Regions from separate parts of the Ruegeria sp. CF5 genome, predicted to be linked through region 2. Evidence: riboswitches for the same ligand, from Rfam matches in the RefSeq annotation. Region 2 holds a riboswitch; each other region holds the start of a gene.

Region 1 (6,757 bases), on a different contig from region 2:
TCGCGAGTCCATTTCAGCTGTCTGCGCGGGTGTCTAAGGCTTCCACTTGCAAGAGGCAAGGTATAGACACCGCGACTAAACGCCCAATCAATAACCTGTTGCAGGGAATCGTCCAATGACAAATCGCATCGCCTTTCAGGGAGAGCCCGGCGCCTATAGTCACGAGGCCTGCAGGAACGCAGCGCCCGACATGGACGCACTACCCTGCCGCACCTTCGAAGATGTGATCGAATCGGTCCGGTCAGGCGAAGCGGAGCTGGCAATGCTGCCGGTTGAAAACTCGACCTATGGCAGGGTTGCCGACATTCACCGGCTGCTGCCCCACAGCGGACTGCACATCATCGACGAGGCTTTCGTTCGTGTTCACATCAACCTGCTGGGCGTTCCGGGAGCAACGCTGAGCGACATAACCGAAGCGCATTCCCATCTGGTCCTGTTGCCCCAGTGCGAAGGGTTTCTGCGTCAGCACAACATTCGCGGGCGTGTCAGCCCGGACAATGCACGCGCCGCCCGCGAAGTGGCGGAACAAGCCGAAAAGCACTCGGCAGCATTGGCAAGCGAGCTGGCAGGTGAAATTTACGGGCTAAACGTTCTGGCCCGCCATATCGAAGATCGTGGCGACAACACCACCCGATTTCTGGTCATGTCACGGCAAGCCGACGAATCGCGCCGCGGCGCACACGGTATGCTGACCAGTTTCGTCTTTCAGGTCCGCAACATTCCGGCAGCGCTGTACAAGGCGATGGGCGGTTTCGCCACCAATGGCGTCAACATGACAAAACTTGAAAGCTATATGGTCGACGGATCGTTCACGGCCACCCAGTTTTATGCGGACATCGTCGGGCATCCCGATGACGAGAACGTGAAACTGGCCATGGACGAATTGGAGCACTTCACCACAAATGTCGAAATTCTGGGTGTTTACCCGGCAGCACGCCCCCGAAACTGAGTTTTGCAGGCAGCGGTATCAGGACCGGTTTCAGGTCCTGTGCGCATTCCGCTCTTCGAGATTCCGCGCGAACTCGGAAAAGCGAACCTGAAACTGACGTTTTATGCGGGACCGCCCGAGTTTCAGTGATTGCAGCAACAAACGTGCCGGCAGCGTTTTTGCGGCAATGGAAGTATTGATGCTCAATCGTGTTCTTCGTTGTGACAACGCCATCAGTTCGATCACGGTTTCTCCGCTCATGCCTTTGCTCAGGGCCTCGAAACGCATCAGGGACGGTGCCTCACAATTGGTCAGGACCACATTAACATGGCGCGGTTTCCCGCGAATGGTGACCACCGTTTCCCAACTCGTACCGGCCATATCCTGATCCGGAGTACCGATACGCCGGATTTCGAGCCCGCGCCGGATGGCCATACGCTCAAAACGGTCGAAATCAGCAACCATGTCGAAAACGGCGTGGATCGGGGCTTCGATATCTTCTCTGGCTGAAAATTGCATCGTGCTTCTGACAACTCGTTTTTGAAGTGCAGTCTTTCCTCAGTCCAGCGTATCCGCAAGCCAGTTTTGCAGCAGGTAATGCGCAATCGCACCTTTTCGGGCAGGCAATAGCTTGGGATGATCCCCGGCAAAAGCCTGCATCATTTCGCTTTTGCTGACCCATAGCGCATCCTCGATCTCAACAGGATCGATCCTGATCTCGCGGGAAAGGGCCTCACCATGGCATCCGAACATCAGGGATGCCGGGAAAGGCCAGGGCTGACTGGCCAGATAACCGACCCGCCCGACGGGCACGCCCGCCTCTTCCATGACCTCGCGCCGCACTGCAGCCTCCAGCGTCTCACCCGGTTCAACAAATCCCGCAAGCAGTGAGTACATCCCCTCAGGCCAGCCGGGCGACCGCCCCATCAGCACCGAATCGCCGTGTGTGATCAGCATGATCACAACCGGATCAGTGCGGGGAAAGTGCTGCCCGTTGCAAGCTGGACAGCTTCGCTGCCACCCAGCCTGTGTTATCTGGCTCGGCGCGCCGCATCTGGCACAGAACCGGTGCGTTTCATGCCAGCCGATCACGGCCTTTGCCGTGGCCGCCAGTTCGGCATCCCGCGTATTCAGACGGGTCATGATCCGGCGCAGTTCCGCAAATACATGGCCTTCCGGCAAATCCGGGTGCTGCTGTTCGGTTCGGTCGACAAAGTTTCCGACGCCCGAAAGATCAAGCCCTTCGGCTGCCCAGTTTGAAATGTCAGCGGCAAAAATGGGTGCTCCGCCACTCCCAACACCCAGTAAGACCGGCTCTTCCATAGCACCGCCCGGACCTGCCGTCACAAGCGGATGAGACATCCGCACATAAGCAAGATGATCGAGGCGCTCGCCCTTCACCAGAACCTTGCCGCGCCACAGCAGCAGGCATTGCGCATCCGGATGCGCAACGGCATTGGCCATCGCCTGTGGATCATTACGAATATGCGCCGCCCGATCCAGACCCGATCCGCCGAATGTTACCTGCTCTGCGCGTTTCATGCCCGCCCTCATGTGTTACGGGCAAATGGCTGCCACGGCTGGCCCGGCGGCGCAATGCCCGTTCTTATGTCAAAAGACCTCATATACGCCTTGGCGCGGTTTCATAAGCTAATTAGGTTTGATGTTGGCGGGTTGCCATTTTCCGATCTGTTGCCTATATCGGCTGCGAGAGGTTGGCGCGGGCGAGCGCCTCGCCAACCTGGTCAGGTCCGGAAGGAAGCAGCCACAACGAGTCCCGCTTGGGTCGATGTCCAGCCTCTCACCTTTTCCCGCTGAAATCGTGATCGCAAGAACCGCGCGGGTCTGTCGGTTTGTGCCCGTAACAGTGGCCGACGATTCACGCCATCAACTTTGGCCAGACAGCTGCATTCCGGCGGGCGAATGCCCCCAGATGCCCAACGTCCTTAAGCCCGAAGTCGCCCGGATTCAATTCGTGCCTTTGCGCTGCGGGGCCATAGACATCGGCCAGACGCCAGACACATTTCGGCGGAATCACCTGATCGTCGGTAAAGGCAAACATATCTACCTGAGCGTCCGAACGGCCCCAGTCCGCTGCTGGCAGGCCCTGCCCCGCTTCGGGCAAATAGCTTTTCCGCGAGGTGCACCATTTCCGCCACTGCCAATAGACCAGCGGCGGCAAGTCCGCGCCAAACCCGATCATCCGCCCGGGAAGATAACCCATCAAGCGAACCAGCAGGGGAGCGTGACCAAACCAAAACAGCCTCGCCAGCCCCTGATAGGGCCACGGATGATCACTGTGATGCACCAGACCCGAGCAGACGCAGATCATCCGGTCGATCTCTTCAATACCGGGTTGAACCGGCCCAAGCATCCCGCCGACAGAATGCCCTATGACCCACAGTTTCGCGTCCGGGAACCTGCGCCGCATCTCGTTTCGTGCAGCGGGCATATCGATCAGGGCCCAGTCTGCCATGGTCACCGTGGACGCCTTTAGTGGGCCGGTCTGCGAATGGCCGAAATCGCGGTAGTCATAGGTCAGGCAGGCCATTCCCTTTTCCGCTGCCAGCCATCGGGCAAAATGCTTGTAATAGTCTCTGGGTACACCCGTCGCGCCGTTAAGAACGACCACCACCGAAGGTTCGGCAGCCGGTGAATACAGGCGGGCCGACAGCTCCGCGCCGCCCGATGGAAACCTGAAATCTTCGACTATTACCGAATTCTGGCTGTCCAACATCACAAACCCCGCCAATCACTGGACCAATCGGTCCATTCAGTTCGTTCTGGACCAATCGGTCTAATCTCGTCAATATGCAATTCAAATGACCGAACGTCCGCTTCCGACCAAAGATCGCCTGATCCGCACCGCTGCCGAGTTGTTCCAGCGTTCGGGTTATCACGGCGTTGGTTTGTCCGAATTGCTTATGGCTGCGAATGCGCCCAAGGGTTCGCTTTATCATCACTTTCCGAACGGAAAATCCGATCTGGCGCTTGCTGCCGCGACATGGGCGTCGGATGGCATGCTGCGCCTGATCGCAGCCTCGTTTGAGCCCGCCGGGAACTTTCGAGAGGGCGTTGAGACCCTGTGCCACAAGATCGCGAAACTTTTCGACAAATCAGGGCATTGGGACACCTGCCCCATCTCGGCAACGCTGTTCGAAGGGCCTGAGAACACTGAATTTCGCGAGCACGCCTATCATCTGTACGAAGGCTGGATGACCGAAGTGAAAGACCACGCAAGGCGCCTGAACGTACCAGACCCCGACCTTCAGGCAGATGCCCTGTTCATCCTGCTGCAGGGGGGATGGCAACTGGCGCGCGCCCGGCAGAATTCGGACGTACTGCGCGGACTTCCAAAGATGATGCGGTTCGACGAATTCCGTTGACCCGGGCGCTTCCGTGCGGGTAGCACTTGCGTGATGGTTTCCGTGCCGAATCTTCGGACGGGATGAAAAGGGAACACGGTGCGGTTCAATTGAACCAATGCCGCGACTGCCCCCGCAACTGTAGGCGGAGAGCAATGCCGAAATGCCACTGGCCGAATGGCCGGGAAGGTCGGCAAAGCAATGACCCGCAAGTCAGGAGACCTGCCATCGAAACTGTAACTCGAATTCGGGCGGGGTGTCCGTAATGGGTTTGACGCACAGCGCCGTCTTTCCCCTGATCAACGCCCCATCCGTAGCGCGGAGGGCGCATCATGATTTTGAAAACCGAGACACACGTGCTTTCAGCCACGGTCTGCCAACGTACCGGCGAACCCTGTCCGGCGCTGTTGCACATGGCAAACACTCTTACCAGGGCCGTCACACAGGCTCGCCGGGCGACTTCGGACGGCTTCGAGATCGAGGGTAACACTGAACTTGCACATTGCCTTGGCGGCTGTACGGCGCGGTTTCACGCATATGGGAGCCGGATTCGCGTGTACTGCGATGTGGATGAAGCAACAGAAACCGCTCAGCTGGACCGCTATGCGGATGTCCTATTGAACCCGGCATCAACGTCCCTGCCATCCGGTTGGATCACCAATCCACCTTGCGCGATTCTTGAGGCGACGCCCCGAACAACCAGCGCCGTCACCTGCGGTCCGACCCACGCTTCGGCTTAGGTTACCGCAAGTTACTGTCAGTGCTGCGCGTGCGCCTGCGCGGGCTTTGTAGCCCAGTCCAACTGCCCTTCGGTCTCGACCGCACAAGGGCGCACGGCGCGCAGGCGGCTCAGCGCCTTTGCCGGTGTTTCGCCGCACTCTACCATCAATCGCAGGGCAACCATGCCCGAGCGGCCGCACCCGCCCTTGCAATGCACCAGCACGCGCCCGCCACCCGACAACGCCTGCCGGGCAGAGGCGCTGACGTCACGCCATCGCGCGCGAATTTCGGCAGGCGGCGCCCCGAAATCCTCGACCGGGAGATGCACCCAGCGGCTGGCGCGGCTTTGAATGTCAGTGCCAAAATGCCGCGCGCCCTCCTGAATCATCTCAACTTCGGTGGTCATCGAGATCACAAGACCCGGCTGCCAGTCGGCAATCGTGTTCAGATCTTCGGAATATCTTCCGCCACGCCCCGGCAGCGGGGAAATGGCCAGCGTTCCGCCGCCGACCTGCAAGGCGTATATCACCAGTTCAGACATTTAACTCCCCCCAAACAGGCCCTGCCAGTCATGGCCGTCCGGTTACCCACAGCTGTAATTTACCCCGCATCGGGCATTATCCAAATTAATTTCGCAACGACCTGCTGTGGACGCGGGCGGCGGGGGGCTCTACGCTGCGGCTTCAGTACGAATCCGCCAGAGCAGACATGACCGACACCGCATCCACGGCCTATCAGGTCCTTGCCCGAAAATACCGCCCCGAAACCTTTGCCGATCTTGTCGGTCAAGACGCGATGGTGCGGACACTGAAAAACGCCTTCGAAGCCGACCGGATTGCGCAGGCTTTTATCATGACCGGTATTCGGGGCACCGGCAAAACCACCACCGCGCGGATCATCGCAAAGGGGATGAACTGCATCGGCCCGGATGGTGAAGGCGGTCCAACGACAGAACCCTGTGGCAAATGTGAACATTGCACCGCCATCATGGAAGGCCGCCATGTCGATGTCATGGAGATGGACGCGGCCAGCCGCACCGGCGTCAACGATATTCGCGAGATCATCGATTCTGTCCGCTACCGCGCCGCCAGCGCGCGCTATAAAATCTACATCATCGACGAAGTGCACATGCTGTCGACCAGCGCCTTCAACGCGCTGCTCAAGACGCTGGAGGAACCACCCGAGCATGTAAAGTTCATCTTCGCCACCACCGAGATTCGCAAGGTTCCGGTGACGGTGCTGTCCCGCTGCCAGCGCTTTGATCTGCGCAGGATCGAGCCTGAGGACATGCTTGGCCTGCTACGCAAGATCGCCAGCGCCGAAAGCGCGGAGATCGCCGAAGACGCGCTGGCCCTGATCACCCGTGCTGCGGAAGGTTCCGCCCGTGACGCGACATCGCTGCTGGATCAGGCGATTTCTCATGGGGCGGGGGAAACCTCGGCCGATCAGGTGCGCGCGATGCTGGGGCTGGCGGATAGAGGGCGCGTACTGGACCTGACAGACATGATCCTGCGCGGCGACGCGGCAGGGGCACTGACCGAACTGGGCGCGCAATATGCCGAAGGGGCCGACCCGCTGGCGGTGCTGCGCGATCTGGCCGAAATCACCCATTGGATATCAGTGGTCAAAATCACGCCGGACGCAGCCGAGGACCCGACCGTTTCACCGGACGAGCGCGCCCGTGGCCAGCAGATGGCGCAGGCTCTGCCGATGCGCGTACTGACCCGGATGTGGCAAATGCTGC
Region 2 (6,757 bases):
CTTTTACCTATCCGCATTTGCTGGAAGGCTGGCGCGCAGCCGGGGCGGAAATCCTGCCGTTTTCGCCGCTGGCGGATGAAGCCCCTGCGGCGGATGCCGATCTGGTCTGGCTGCCCGGAGGCTATCCGGAATTGCATGCGGGCACTTTGGCCTCTGCCGGGACATTTCTGACCGGGTTGCGCAAACACGCCGAGACCAAGCCCGTGCATGGCGAATGCGGAGGGTATATGACCCTAGGTCAGGCCCTGATCGACAAGGAAGGTGTTCGGCACCAAATGGCTGGTCTGCTGGGGCTGGTTACGTCTTATGAAAAGCGCAAGTTCAACCTTGGCTATCGCAAGGCAGAGTTGCTGGTACCGATGCCCGGATTTGCGACGGGAACGGCCCTGCGAGGGCATGAGTTCCACTATTCCTCAATCGTTGAACAGCCCGACGCGCCGCTGGCACGGGTATTCGATGCAGAAGGCGCAGAAGGCCCGCAGACAGGATCGGTACGTGGCAACGTGACCGGCACATTCTTTCACCTGATCGCGGAGGCCTCAGCATGAGCGGTTTCGTTTCGTTCATCGGTTCGGGTCCCGGCGATCCTGAACTTTTGACGCTCAAGGCCGTGGACCGGATGCAAAAGGCTGACGCGGTGCTGTTTGACGACCTCAGCAGCGGCCCCATCCTGAGCCATGCGCGCGAGGATGCCGATCTGGTGGGCGTAGGCAAACGCGCGGGCCGCCCTTCGCCCAAACAGGACCATGTAAGCCGCCTGCTGGTGGATTACGCGCAAACCGGCGCCCGCGTTGTGCGCTTGAAATCTGGCGATGGCGGGCTTTTCGGGCGGCTTGAAGAGGAACTCGTTGCCCTGCGCGCCGCCGGGATTGAGTATGAAATCATCCCCGGCATCCCCTCTGCTGTCGCGGCGGCAGCGGCGGCGGGCATCCCGCTGACACGGCGCCTGACCGCCCGGCGGGTGCAATTCGTCACCGGCCATGATGTCAGCGGCCAGTTACCCACAGACCTGAACCTGCCCGCGCTGGCCGATCCCGATGCGACGACAGTGGTCTTCATGGGCAAACGCACTTTTCCATTGCTGGTCGAGGCACTGCACGAACACGGCCTGCCGCTAGACACGCCCGCACTGATGGCCGAGTCGGTTTCGACGCCTGATCAAAAGTTGCACCGCGCAACGGTTGGCGCGCTGTCCGAGCAGCTGGTGGCTGAGATCGGCACAGCCCCCGCCCTGATCCTGTACGGCCCTTTGGCAGAGTTCGACGATGTTTGACCTGACCCTGATCGGTATCGGCACCGGCAACCCCGACCATGTGACCTTTCAGGGCGCAAAAGCCATTCAGACTGCAGACCTGATCCTCATTCCCCGCAAGGGCGAGAACAAAGCCGATCTGGCCGGGCTGCGGGAAGAAATCATTGCTTCAGTGACGGACACCCCACCCCAGATTGCCTATTTCGATATCCCAAAGCGCCGCTCCGACGATGGCTATCTTCGTGGTGTGGACGAATGGCATGACGCCATTGCCCTGCGCTGGCAGGAAGCGATCTCGGCCCATCCTAACGCACGTCATGTCGCCCTGCTGATCTGGGGCGACCCGTCGCTTTATGACAGTTCGCTGCGAATCGCCTCACGACTGGACCCGCAACCAGAGACCCGAGTGATCCCCGGCATTACCGCGCTGCAAGCGTTGACGGCAGCCCATTCGATTCCGATCAATGATCTGGGCGCACCATACGTTGTGACCACTGGGCGGAGAATCCGCGAGGAAGGCTGGCCGGAACACGCTTCGAAAGTGGCGGTGATGCTGGACGGAGAGTGCTCGTTCCAGAGCCTTGAGATGGCCGATTATGACATCTGGTGGGGCGCTTACGTCGGGATGAAAGAGGAAATCCTGATCAAAGGTCCCTTGAATGAAGTTTGCCAGGAGATTCTGGCCAACCGCGCGATGCACAGGGCTGCGCATGGCTGGATCATGGATATCTATTTGCTGAAAAGGCGCGAGAACTGACCTAAAACGTCGCAAATGATGATTGCGCCTTCGTCGCCTTAACGGCTAAATGGAAGGGTCTGGTCCCGCCGGAGCAATCCGGATGCTAAGAGGGAATTTGGTGCGACTTTCGTGAAAGTCAAAGCCAGAGCCGCCCCCGCGACTGTAAGTGGTGAGCCCCTGTTCAACCGGCCACTCCCGATCTTCGGGGGGAAGGCGAACAGAGGCACCGACCCGCAAGCCAGGAGACCTGCCAGGCGAGAAACTAAAAACCGGCCGTCGGGTGCGGCGGCACAGGAGGACAAGAAATGACGACAAAAACGCTTAAGGCATCCGCCGCGAATACAGGCATCCTTCCCGCCATTTTCGCTGTGGTTCTGGGTCTGGGGATCGTTACTCTGGCTGGCCACGTTCAGGCATCGGCCCTGCACGACGCCGCACACGACGTGCGTCACGCAACCGGCTTTCCCTGCCACTGAGACCATGTTCAGTCGCATTCTGACCAGCGCGTTGTTCGCTGGTGCTGCAGCAGGGCTGATAGCCGCTCTGCTGCAGCTTGCATTCGTGCAGCCGGTATTGCTGCACGCGGAACTTTACGAGTCCGGTGAACTGGTTCATTTCGGCGGAGAAGCTGTTTCAGCCCATCCCGATCTGCCCGGCATGTTTTCCGACCTTCAGCGCGACGCGCTGAGCGTGATCTTCACGATGTTTATCTACACTGGGTATGCATTGGCTCTGGTCGCCCTGATGTCGATTGCCGAAGGTCAGGGGCACGAGGTCAACGGCCGAACCGGCGTATTGTGGGGCCTTGCCGGCTTTATTGCGCTTCACTTCGCTCCGGGGTTCTCACTGGCGCCTGAAGTACCCGGAGTTGCCGCAGCCGATGTCTATGACCGGCAGATATGGTGGTGGGCAACGGCAGCCGCCGCAGCCGTGGCCATGTGGCTGATTGCCTTTGGGGGCAATATCATCAGCTATGTGATTGCAGCGATCCTTTTGCTGGCTCCGCATGTCATCGGTGCACCTGAACCCGATGTGTTCACTGGTCCTGTACCAACCGAAATCGGCGCCCTGTTCGCCGCGCGCGCCTTCGGCATCGGTCTGGTGGCGTGGATTCTGGTCGGTGCATTTGCAGGTTATTTCTGGCAAAGCGAAAGCAAACGCGCAGAAGCAAACACCTGATCATGCATGAAGTTTGCCCGCCGAAGTAAATTCGGCGGGCGTTTCATTTTTGCAAGGAAAAGAAATGTCCCGCTCACTTGCACTTTTCGCCATTGGTCTGGTCTTTGGCGGCGGCGCCGGGTTCGTGTTGGCTGCGGCCAATGGTGTTACCTTTGATGGTCATGATCATTCAGATCCGTCTCATCACGGCGGCGCGCATACCGAAGCTGCGGCGCATGACCATTCCAAAACCATCAGCCTGCCCGCCGGGCCAGATGCGCCGGGGCTGGAGATCGACCTGATCAAAGACCCGATGGCAGGTTGGAACCTGCATGTCCAACCGCAGAATTTCCGTTTTGCGCCGGAAAATGCCTCGGCTGATGACAGGCCGGGCGAAGGTCACGCGCATGTCTATATCAACGGCGCCAAACTGGCGCGCCTTTATGGCAACTGGATGCACATCCCGGATTTGCCTAAAGGCGAGGTCGAGGTCGAGGTGTCGCTGAACGCCAACAGCCATAGCCCGCTGGCGGTGGACGACGTGCCGGTCAGCGCCAAATTGACGGTTCAGGTGGACTGAAACGCCGGAATACGCGCGCGCAGACATAAACGAAGTCGCCCGCAAGGCCGGGCGTCTTCAATCCAGCCCAGGGGGCTGTTCAGATAAGTTTGGCACGTTGCAGCAATATCATCTGCATCAGCCTGCACATCGATCCCGGAAAATACATATGAGGCCATGCCTTCCCCCTGCAGCGCAAGTGCGGCGGGTTCTTCGCAACTGCTGAAACAGGCGTGTACGCCAAGCTGAACGTGATCCTCCAACCCTGCGCGCACCAACGCCGAGCGGACGGCCAGCCATTCGGCGTCGCGATCCCGCGCCCCGGTACAGCTGCTGCAGATCATCAGCCTCATCCGCTCTGAACTCATCCCGCCCTCGTCCATGTTTTTACAGTTACTGCGGCTTTCGGTGGCTGTATGCAAGCACTCAACCCGCAAATACACACGGGAATGTGAGCGCGTACAAAGCAGAATTCTGGCATCAAGTCCGCGTGAAGACACCGGAGGGCGAAAAATGAAACCACACTGGGTAGCATTGTGCCTGTTGGCCCTGCCCGCATGGGCCGATGATCTGCAGCCGCGCGACGGTTGGGCCGTGTATCCGACCGACAAGGCCTATGATGAACTGGTGCCGGACGTTGTCGCATCAGTAAAGGCCAACGGCCTGATAGTCGTTACGCAGGCTGGACCGACCAAGGCCGCAGCAGCGCGAGGCATAAACATTCCGGGCAACCGGGTGATCGGGGCCTTCAATAATGACTACGCGGTGCGCGTTCTGGAAACCTCGACCGCCGCCATGATCGAGGCGCCGATCCGTTTCTACGTAACCGAAAACGCAGACGGAACATCCACCCTTTCCTACAAGACGCCCAGCCATGTATTTTCACCCTATGCCGAAGAAGGCGGCGAGGCACTGGCCGGAATTGCCCGGGAACTGGACGAAAAGTTCCAGGACATCGCGGAATCCGCAATCAAATAGTCACACTGACGTGATCCGGCTTGCACCCGCCCGCTGCCTCCGCAATCTGCTGCACAGCAAGATGAACGGAGCATACTGATGCAGGATCAGCCCCCCCGCGCCGCGGACCTTTTGGCCACAAGACTTTATGAGGCAGGGTGTCGCCACGCCTTCGGAATGCCCGGCGGCGAGGTTCTGACACTGGTGGATTCGCTGGAACGGGCCGGAATCACCTTTCATCTGGCCAAGCACGAGAATTCGGCCGGGTTCATGGCCGAGGGTGTTCATCACCGCGACGGCGCTCCGGCGATTCTTGTGGCCACACTCGGGCCCGGCGCAATGAACGGTATCAATGTGGTCGCCAATGCCCTGCAGGACCGGGTGCCGATGATCGTTCTGACCGGATGTGTCGATGCGGACGAGGCGCTGACCTATACGCATCAGGTGATGGATCACAGTCAGGTCTATCGCTCGATCACCAAGGGTACATTCTGCCTGACTACAGAAGGGGCGGATATCATTGCTGACAAGGCGGTGTCTCTTGCCACGCAGGCCCGTCCGGGTCCGATCCATATCGATGTTCCCATCTCGGTCGCCGATTCACGGGTTAACGGCACTAAGCGTCGGCGGCTGGCCAGGGCCGCGCCGGTCGCGCCCGAAGGAACCTGCCTTGAGAAGGCGCGTAAATGGGTCGCCGAAGCCGAACGCCCGTTGGCAATCATCGGTCTTGATGTGCTCTATGACGACTCCAAGGCCATCGTGCAGGCGTTTCTGGAACATTTCGGCATCCCGTTCGTAACCACCTACAAGGCCAAGGGGGTCGTGCCCGAAGATCATCCATTGTGTCTGGGCGGAGCAGGCTTGTCACCATTGGCCGACAAGCATTTGGTTCCGTTGGTGGAGCAAGCTGACCTGATCCTTTGCCTCGGGTATGATCCGATCGAAATGCGCCCCGGCTGGCGCGAGATTTGGGACCCGGACAAAAAGCGCGTCATCGATATCGCGGCTGTGGTCAATGATCACTACATGCATCAGGCCAGTCTGAATCTGGTGGCCGATACCGGCGCCACGCTCGAGGCCATTGCCAAAGGAAACCCTGCATGTGCAACCTGGCCCGATGGCGAACCCGAAAGGGTCAAGGCTGCACTGGCACAGGTTTTCCCGATTGATGATGAATGGGGGCCAGCGGCGATCATTGCCGAAACACGCGCGACCTTGCCGCCCGAAACGCTGGCCACTGCCGACAGCGGCGCGCACCGCATCCTGCTTAGCCAGATGTGGTCGTGCCCCGAGGCGCGCGGACTGATCCAATCCTCGGCGCTGTGTACGATGGGTTGCGCCGTTCCGATGGCCATAGGTCTGAAACTGGCCGAGCCCACCCGACCGGTCGTCAGCTTTTCAGGCGACGCGGGATTTCTGATGGTCGCGGGTGAGTTGTCCACTGCAGCCGAGATGGGCGGCAACCCCATCTTTCTGGTGTTTGTTGATGCCAGCCTCGCGTTGATCGAACTAAAGCAGCGCGGGCGTCAGATGGCCAATATTGGCGTTGACTTCGACCGCCACGACTTTGCTGCCATGGGCCGCGCCTTTGGCGGCAATGGTGTGACTGTCCGCAACCGTGCCGAATTGCGCGAAGCACTGGAACAGGCCGTGCAGGCGGATCGGTTTACCGTGATTGCTGCGGAGATTGACCGGGGAGGTTATGATGGCCGCATCTGAAGGACCGCTAAAGGGCGTCAAGGTTCTGGATCTCAGCCGGATTCTAGCCGGGCCGACATGCACGCAATTGCTGGGTGATCTGGGCGCCAGCGTCATCAAGATCGAAAACCCGGCCACCGGTGGCGATGATACCCGTCAGTGGGGTCCCCCCTATGTCGCGGATGACGAAGGTAAAAACTCGGACCTGAGTGCTTATTTCATGTCCGCCAACCGCAACAAGAAATCCGTGGCAGTGGACATAACCACTTCGGAAGGTCAGGCCACCATACGCCGCCTGGCTGCCCATGCCGATATTCTGATCGAGAATTTCAAGCCGGGGGGGCTGGCCAAATACGGTCTGGATTACCAATCCCTGTCAGCAGAGCTGCCGGGC
Region 3 (6,757 bases), on a different contig from region 2:
ATTCACCAACCCTGTGAACACTGGCAGTACTGATAACAGTCTGACACCGTCAGATCAGCAACCCGAAGCATACGGAATGGAATAATGCCGCACGCGAGTGACTGAGTTGTCAATCTGCGCGTCCTTGGCATAACAGACGCAGATTTTCGCGAACAACGGCGCGACGCAGATTTTAGTCGTGGTAAAACGTTCCGACGCGGCGACCGCTGCTATCATAGACATAGCTCACGCCACCTCCCGCACCAACACCCAAGAGGAGGAGAACAGCCCACCACCAGTCTCCAAGCCACATCAAGGTGCCCAGAAGGTAGGCAAAAAGGAACGTGGCCAAAAGAAATCCCGCGAAGGTAAGGGCAAAAATGATGAGGCCCAGTCTGAAAACCCTGCCACTCTCGAAAGCACTGTATTTGTCCTTCGTGGCGAAGGCGATGCCGATGTTAAGGATAAAGAGTGAGATGGATGCAACGAACAGTCCCAGTCCCCAGCCGCTCATTGGCAATCCATACGACCAGCCCCTGAAGAAACTGCCGAGGAACCCGCCGAAATCGGCAGCCGTCGGAATATGGAGTACGTAGGGGGACGACCACGCCCCATCCCCATAGTAGGCCGCAGATATCCAACCGGAAATAGCGGGGTTGCTGAACAGTATGGTGAAGGCTGCAAATGTACCGATCATGCCCAAACGGGCGTCACTGTTCTTAGTCAGGTTACTGATAAAGCTCAGGTTCCAGCCCACGGTAACAACCATGAGTATGAAACCTGCAGCCATGAGGAACAGATTAAATAGCAGAATCAACAGGGCTTCCACGGGGTGTCTCTTTCAGGGGATTTTTGGGGCGATAGGCGCTGGGGCGGGCGCATCCGCCGATGGTCAGGACTCCCAGGCACACAGCGTGGCAAAGTCATTCTGCCAGCAGGCTCCATCACGGTACAATCTGCCCAGCGTGCTATTTGCGCTGCTTTCATGGTCGCTCCAGGCGGCCGTGCCGATTTCATCGCCTTCGAGATAAAAGTACACAAAGGCGGTACGGTCATCGATATCCGCCGCAAAGAAATCCCCACCACCCATTGGGTCGAACACACATGGCCCCTGCATCTCGATCACGCCATCGATTTCGAGATAGCAGATCTCGGCATTTGCGACCGCGGCAGACAAAAGAAGAGCGGTTGCGGAAGCAATATAGTTTTTCAAAGTTGGGGTCCTTTCGAAAGCTCGATACGAGACCCCATCTGAACACAAATCGTGGTGAAATTTTGGCGGCCACAAGGGTTATCCACCAATGCGGTTTTTCTCCAGTTTTTAGATCCGCTTAGGGGCTGAAAACGTCTAACAGATTCTCGTGCGGACAACGAAATCCCATCAGGCTTTTTTATTACAGGTATCCAAATTCGTATGACCCAACGGGTTCACAATACACGAGCAAATTGGTGATCACCTGGCCGTTCTGAACAACAGCAGGAACACAAAAACGGATCCGATGGATGTTGTGACGATCCCGACGGGCAGTTCCTGCGGTGCAAGCAAAAGACGGCTGAGTATGTCTGATCCGGTCAGCAAAGCTGCCCCGACGATCGCCGCAGTTGGCAAGAGCTGCCGGTGCAATGGTCCGGCGATTCCGCGTGCGATGTGTGGGACCATCAGGCCAACAAATCCGATCACGCCTGCCACCGAAACGAATAAAGCTGTTGCAAGGGCGGCGGTGAAAAACATGCTGAACCGCAACCTCGGCACCGGCACACCCAGCGTCGCGGCGGTCAGGTCTCCGGTCAGCAGCGCGTCCAGCCAGCGGCTGCGAAAAAGTGAATAGGACAGGATCAGCAGCAGCCCGGCGCAGACCAGCGGGAATGTCTCCCACCGGGCAAGACCTAGCCCACCCAGCATCCAGAAAATGACCGAATGCGCGGCGCGGTTGTCGCCTGAAAAGATCAGATAATTCGTAATGGCGGAAAACAGGAAGGAAACCGCAAGACCGGCAAGGATCAGCTTTTCCGGTGCATTTGTGCGCAGCCCGTGAACCAGTGCCAGCACAATGCCCGACGCCACAAGCCCCCCGCAAAAGGCCGCCAGTGGCAGGGTCCAGAACCCCAGAATATCTCCGGTGACTGTTATGACGAACACGGCCCCTGCAGCGGCGCCAGAGGAAAGGCCAAAAAGGAACGGATCAGCCAGATCGTTGCGCGTTGTCGTTTGCAGGACGACACCAACGATGCCCAGCCCCGCACCGATCACAGCGGCAAACAATGCGCGCGGCAGGCGCAGGTCAAATACGATCCGGTGCAGCGGCGACATATCCCCATCGCTTAGCCCCGTTCCAAGCAGAACGGCGGTGATTGTGTCGTAGACCGGAATGGACGTGGTGCCGTAAATGGTTGAAATCAGCAAGAGGGCGGCCAAAACGACCGCCCCCAGCACAAGTGTCAGACCGGATCGGCCCATATCAGTTGAGACCCGGATGCATGGCCTGTGCCATTTTCGAGATCGCTTTGATGTTCGCCGGTCCGGGGGTCAGCTCTTCGTACCGTAGGCCAATCCAGCGCTCGCTCTTCACGGCGTCGGTCTGGGACATCACCGGATGTTCCTGAAGAAACTTGAACGTGTCCGCAGCCCCGTTTCCAGTTTGATAATCCAGCAGCACCAGAAATTCCGGGTTCGCGGCGGCCACCGCCTCCCACGAGGTACGGCCCCAGCTGGTGTCCATGTCATGCGTGACATTCTGACCACCAGCGGCGGTGATCATCGCGTCCGGGATGGCGAATTTGCCCGCGGTAAAGGGCGCATCCGCAGGGCCATCCAGCAGGAAGACGCGCGGTTTGGGCAGGTCTGCGGTCTGGGCTTCAAGCGCGTTCAGCTCTTCCTTCCAGCCTGTGACCAACGCCTCAGCCTTGTCCTCGACCTGCATGACCTTGCCCAGCCGCAGAACGTCGTTGAACAGCAGGCCCATGCTGGCCTCGGGACGGTCCTTGTCCAGATGCACGCAACTTTCGGTCAGGATCATGGTCTTGATGCCAAAGGGCTCCAGCGTGTCCGGCGTGACGTCGCCGCCCGGCTTCATGCCGTAATACCAGCCAGCAAAAAACAGGTCAGGTTCGACCGCAACAAGGTTTTCGACTGTTGGGTATTTCGGCGCCAGTTCCGGGATATCACCGCGCAACTTGTCGAATTCCGGGCTGGTCTTGTACCAGCCGGTGATGCCGGTCAGGCCGACGATCTTCTCCTGCAGACCCAGCGCAAAGGCCATGTCGGTCATGTTCATGTCATGTACGACCAGCCGTTCGGGCTGAGTTTCGAACACCAGCGGCTCACCACAGTTGTCGACGCTGACCTCCTGCGCGGACGCGGCGCCTGCCATGGCTGTGACCAGCGCCACGGACCAGATGTGTTTCATTCGGGAATGCTCCTTGGTTTAGGTTGAGACTGTTGTTCTTCGGATATCCAGCGCCGGGATGATGCGGCCTTCGTGGTGAAAGCACAGGTAATCGACGCCAAACGTGTCGCGGACCCGTTCCGGGGTCAGTACATCGGCCACGGGGCCAATTCCCGTAAGCCGCGTGGATTTCATCAGCGCCACATGGGTGGCGAATTCGGGGATCATCACCAGATCGTGGACGATCATCACCACCGTGATGCCCAGTTCGGCGACCAGCGACAGCATCCTCCCCTTGGCATCCGGGTCCAGATGGTTGGTGGGTTCGTCCAGAAACAGCAGTGAAGGATTCTGTGCCAAAGCCCGCGCTATATGGGCGCGTTGCCGCTCGCCCCCGGACAGCATTGCCATTCGTTTGTCTGCCAATGCATTCAGGCCGGTCAGGTTCAGTACCCTGTCCAGTTCTTCAGCGTGTTCTGCAGCCGAACGGTCGGCCCGGATCGGAATCTGACCCATCGCGACGTAATCCCGTAACAAAAGCCTGCCATCGGGAAGCTCTTGCTGACTGACAACGGCGATCATCCGGGCCCGGTCTTTGGCAGGCATCTGTTTCAGGCTGCGCCCCTTGACCAGAACGTCGCCCAGCACGATCTCAGCCGTCCCGCACAGCAGGTTCAAAAGCGTTGTTTTGCCAGCTCCATTCGGACCGGCAATTGCCAGTATCGCGCCCTCGTCCAACTCAAACGAGGCGTCCTGCAGCAGGACATCACCATTGAGCGCATAGTATTCGAGGTCCCGCGCAACCAGAAAGGTCGAGGTCGTCATGATGGCTCCTCCAATTGGATCCCAGGCAAGCGTGAAAGCGTTTTTGTAAAAAGTGGACCCGGCCGGTCGGAGGCATTGGTCCAGCCATCCGGGCTGTGGTGGTATTGCTGCGCAAATTTGGCCAGCGCTTCGATGTCATCCTCGCTTTCAATGTCACCGAACAGATACTGAGCTTTACCGACGGCCTGAAATCCGACAGTTGTTGGCTGCGCGCAACCGGCCATACAGGCAACTGTGCGGATAGCGAATCCCGTGGGCAGCTTACCGGTCAGCGTATTGCGCATGGCCCCAACAGACAGTGCGCCGCGACAGGTCGAGCAGATCAGAAGGAAATGGTCAGGTGTTTCCGGCATTGTCCGCTCCGCTTAAAGCCAAGCGCGGACAGAAGGTGCCGATCATGTAAACACGTGTCAGACGTGCCATCAAAGCCTCCTTCCAGGACGCCCCGCCCCGGGTTGGTTAAACATGCGATGGCAGGTCTCCTGACTTGCGGATCGTCGCTTGGCCATCCTTCCCGGCCCTATTGGCCAGTGGTTGTTTGGCGTCGCTCACCGCTTACAGTTGCGGGGGCAGTTACGGACTTGGCACCGACAGGCGGACCGCACCGTATTCCCTTTTCATCCCCTGGGCGTACCATGGGGAACCATCTGTACCCTGATTGTCTTAGACCGGATGCCTTGTCAATCGGGACCTGAGTCAAAACCTATCAATTGCATCTTTTGCGTTCGGCGTCGTCAAACCGGTTCCATGAAAGCCATCGATCGAGCGGTGCCAAAAGCCGCATGTTTAACAACAACAGGCCGTGATGAATGAGACATGAGTTCTCCTTCACGTTCGGGACATGAGTTTGAAAACGGTGGATTGCCGGTCACGGGCAAGCGTTCTGGCTTCGGCTTCGCTTAGGGACCGAAGTGTTTCCTCCGCCGTGAGACCGCGGGCCCGCGACTTTGACCAAATGCGTCGCGCGGATGTGGGGGACCATGGCAAGGCTGCTTCGGACAACCAACGCCTCAACGGCGCCGGCAAGCCGTCAAATGCAGCCATTGGATCATCGGAACGCCGCTTGCGTCGTAGACTGCATTGCCCGAGATTCCGGCTCATGCTTCGTCGTCCGGGTCGAACACGGGGTCCAGCACCAGTACAAGCCGGGTCTGACCTGTACCCTCAATTGGCGGCGAGCGATGCAACAGCCCTGACGATGGCTGTTCGGGCCACAGCGTCCCCCGCAAGAGAATTGGAGCACCGGTTTCAACCGTGAACACATGTGCTGGATCCGTTCCATCCTGCGAAATACCGTACTGTGTTCCGGTACCGCGATAAGTGCAAACCAACCGCGCGGTAATCGCATCGATATGAAATCTACGACAGGCGTTGGTGGTTACAACATCCAACCGCAGTCGCAGGTACCTTGCATTCAACAGGTCCGAGAACATGTCAGCGAGGGACACGATATCATCCTGCAACCACTCTCTTTCAGGAGTGTCAGGCAAACCAGACAAGTCGCAGAGGTTCGCCAGGGCATCCCTGACCGCGTTCGACGGCAAAATGACCCGTCCGCGTGGCAGAACCTCTGGATCAAGCCTGTTCAGCCAGCTTTGGACGTCAGCAGGTGCTTGCCTCCGCCAAATCGCAGCAGCGCATCCGGGTTGAAGAAACGTGGCGAATGACGATGGGTTTTCCGCGACCGCGACGCCAATGGCCGCGTCTTTTTCCAGCGTTTCGGCAAAGTTCATGCGGCATCCTCCACCCGTCGCCAGATTGGAAACGGGTCCGGATAGTCGGGCAATGTGTCGGGCCCCATGGCTGCAGCTGCAGGAACAAGACAGGCATCCAACCGCGCCTTCAAAACCGGCCAGTCAATGCCCGCTCCGATGAAGACGATTTCCTGACGACGATCACCCCAGGGTTCTTGCCAGTGGGCCTGCATGTAGGCTTTCGCACTGTCATGTGTAGGGCGCCGCTCCTCCGGTACCGACGCCCACCAGGTGCCCAGCGGTTTTACACTGGACAGCGCCCCGGCCAGCGAAAACTCAGCTACCCAGTCGGGTCGTGTCGAGATCCAAAAGTGCCCCTTGGCCCGGATCACCCCTGGCAGATCGCCGTTGAGGACTTTCAAAATGCGCTCGGGAACAAACGGAAGCCGTGCCCGGTATACATATGAGGTGACGCCATATTCCTCGGTCTCTGGCACATGATCGGCAAAACCGTACAGCTCCTTGGCCCACATCGGATGCTCATGAGCTTGTTCAAAATCAAAGAGGCCGGTGTCGAGAATTTTCTCGGCGGCGACTAAGGAGTGATTTGTCTCGATGATCTCGGCATCCGCATTCAGGCTGCGGATGATCTTGCGCGCTGCGTCGACCTTATCCGCCCCCGCATCGTTGACTTTGTTCAAAACCACCACATCAGCGAATTCGATTTGATCCGTGAGCAGATGGACGAGTGTGCGTTCGTCTTCCTCGCCCATCGTTTCGCCCCGATCCCGCAGGAAATCATGAGAGGAATAGTCGTTAAGGAGATTTACCGCATCAACAACTGTCACCATCGTGTCCAGCCGTGCCACGTCA

The links. Region 2 has a riboswitch for cobalamin ahead of ACR0NW_RS09230 (CbtB domain-containing protein). Riboswitches for the same ligand answer to the same signal wherever they lie in the genome.
Region 1: it holds a riboswitch for cobalamin, as region 2 does, so the genes downstream of both, ACR0NW_RS23315 (hypothetical protein) here and ACR0NW_RS09230 (CbtB domain-containing protein) in region 2, are expected to answer to the same signal.
Region 3: it holds a riboswitch for cobalamin, as region 2 does, so the genes downstream of both, ACR0NW_RS12620 (DUF1636 family protein) here and ACR0NW_RS09230 (CbtB domain-containing protein) in region 2, are expected to answer to the same signal.

The regions. Positions count from the first base shown of each region.
Region 1 is NZ_JBQFRI010000018.1:9,225-15,981, reverse strand. Features, by position in the region: gene ACR0NW_RS23345 (prephenate dehydratase) at 116-949, shown strand; gene ACR0NW_RS23340 (SRPBCC family protein) at 980-1,447, opposite strand; gene nudC (NAD(+) diphosphatase) at 1,487-2,470, opposite strand; RNA gene ffs (signal recognition particle sRNA small type) at 2,637-2,735, shown strand; gene ACR0NW_RS23325 (alpha/beta hydrolase family protein) at 2,808-3,665, opposite strand; gene ACR0NW_RS23320 (TetR/AcrR family transcriptional regulator) at 3,751-4,314, shown strand; cobalamin riboswitch at 4,332-4,537, shown strand; gene ACR0NW_RS23315 (hypothetical protein) at 4,626-5,033, shown strand; gene ACR0NW_RS23310 (protein-tyrosine phosphatase family protein) at 5,051-5,554, opposite strand; gene ACR0NW_RS23305 (DNA polymerase III subunit gamma/tau) at 5,722-6,757, shown strand, end outside.
Region 2 is NZ_JBQFRI010000002.1:597,558-604,314, forward strand. Features, by position in the region: gene ACR0NW_RS09215 (cobyrinic acid a,c-diamide synthase CobB) at 1-548, shown strand, start outside; gene cobA (uroporphyrinogen-III C-methyltransferase) at 545-1,273, shown strand; gene cobF (precorrin-6A synthase (deacetylating)) at 1,266-2,009, shown strand; cobalamin riboswitch at 2,053-2,260, shown strand; gene ACR0NW_RS09230 (CbtB domain-containing protein) at 2,297-2,467, shown strand; gene ACR0NW_RS09235 (CbtA family protein) at 2,472-3,170, shown strand; gene ACR0NW_RS09240 (hypothetical protein) at 3,235-3,729, shown strand; gene ACR0NW_RS09245 (DUF1636 family protein) at 3,717-4,052, opposite strand; gene ACR0NW_RS09250 (DUF302 domain-containing protein) at 4,222-4,686, shown strand; gene ACR0NW_RS09255 (thiamine pyrophosphate-binding protein) at 4,765-6,384, shown strand; gene ACR0NW_RS09260 (CaiB/BaiF CoA transferase family protein) at 6,371-6,757, shown strand, end outside.
Region 3 is NZ_JBQFRI010000004.1:275,324-282,080, forward strand. Features, by position in the region: gene ACR0NW_RS12595 (hypothetical protein) at 173-808, opposite strand; gene ACR0NW_RS12600 (hypothetical protein) at 872-1,192, opposite strand; gene ACR0NW_RS12605 (FecCD family ABC transporter permease) at 1,433-2,437, opposite strand; gene ACR0NW_RS12610 (ABC transporter substrate-binding protein) at 2,439-3,386, opposite strand; gene ACR0NW_RS12615 (ABC transporter ATP-binding protein) at 3,405-4,190, opposite strand; gene ACR0NW_RS12620 (DUF1636 family protein) at 4,187-4,543, opposite strand; cobalamin riboswitch at 4,646-4,853, opposite strand; gene ACR0NW_RS12625 (DUF6525 family protein) at 5,019-5,291, opposite strand; gene ACR0NW_RS12630 (DUF1826 domain-containing protein) at 5,288-5,923, opposite strand; gene ACR0NW_RS12635 (GTP-binding protein) at 5,920-6,757, opposite strand, start outside.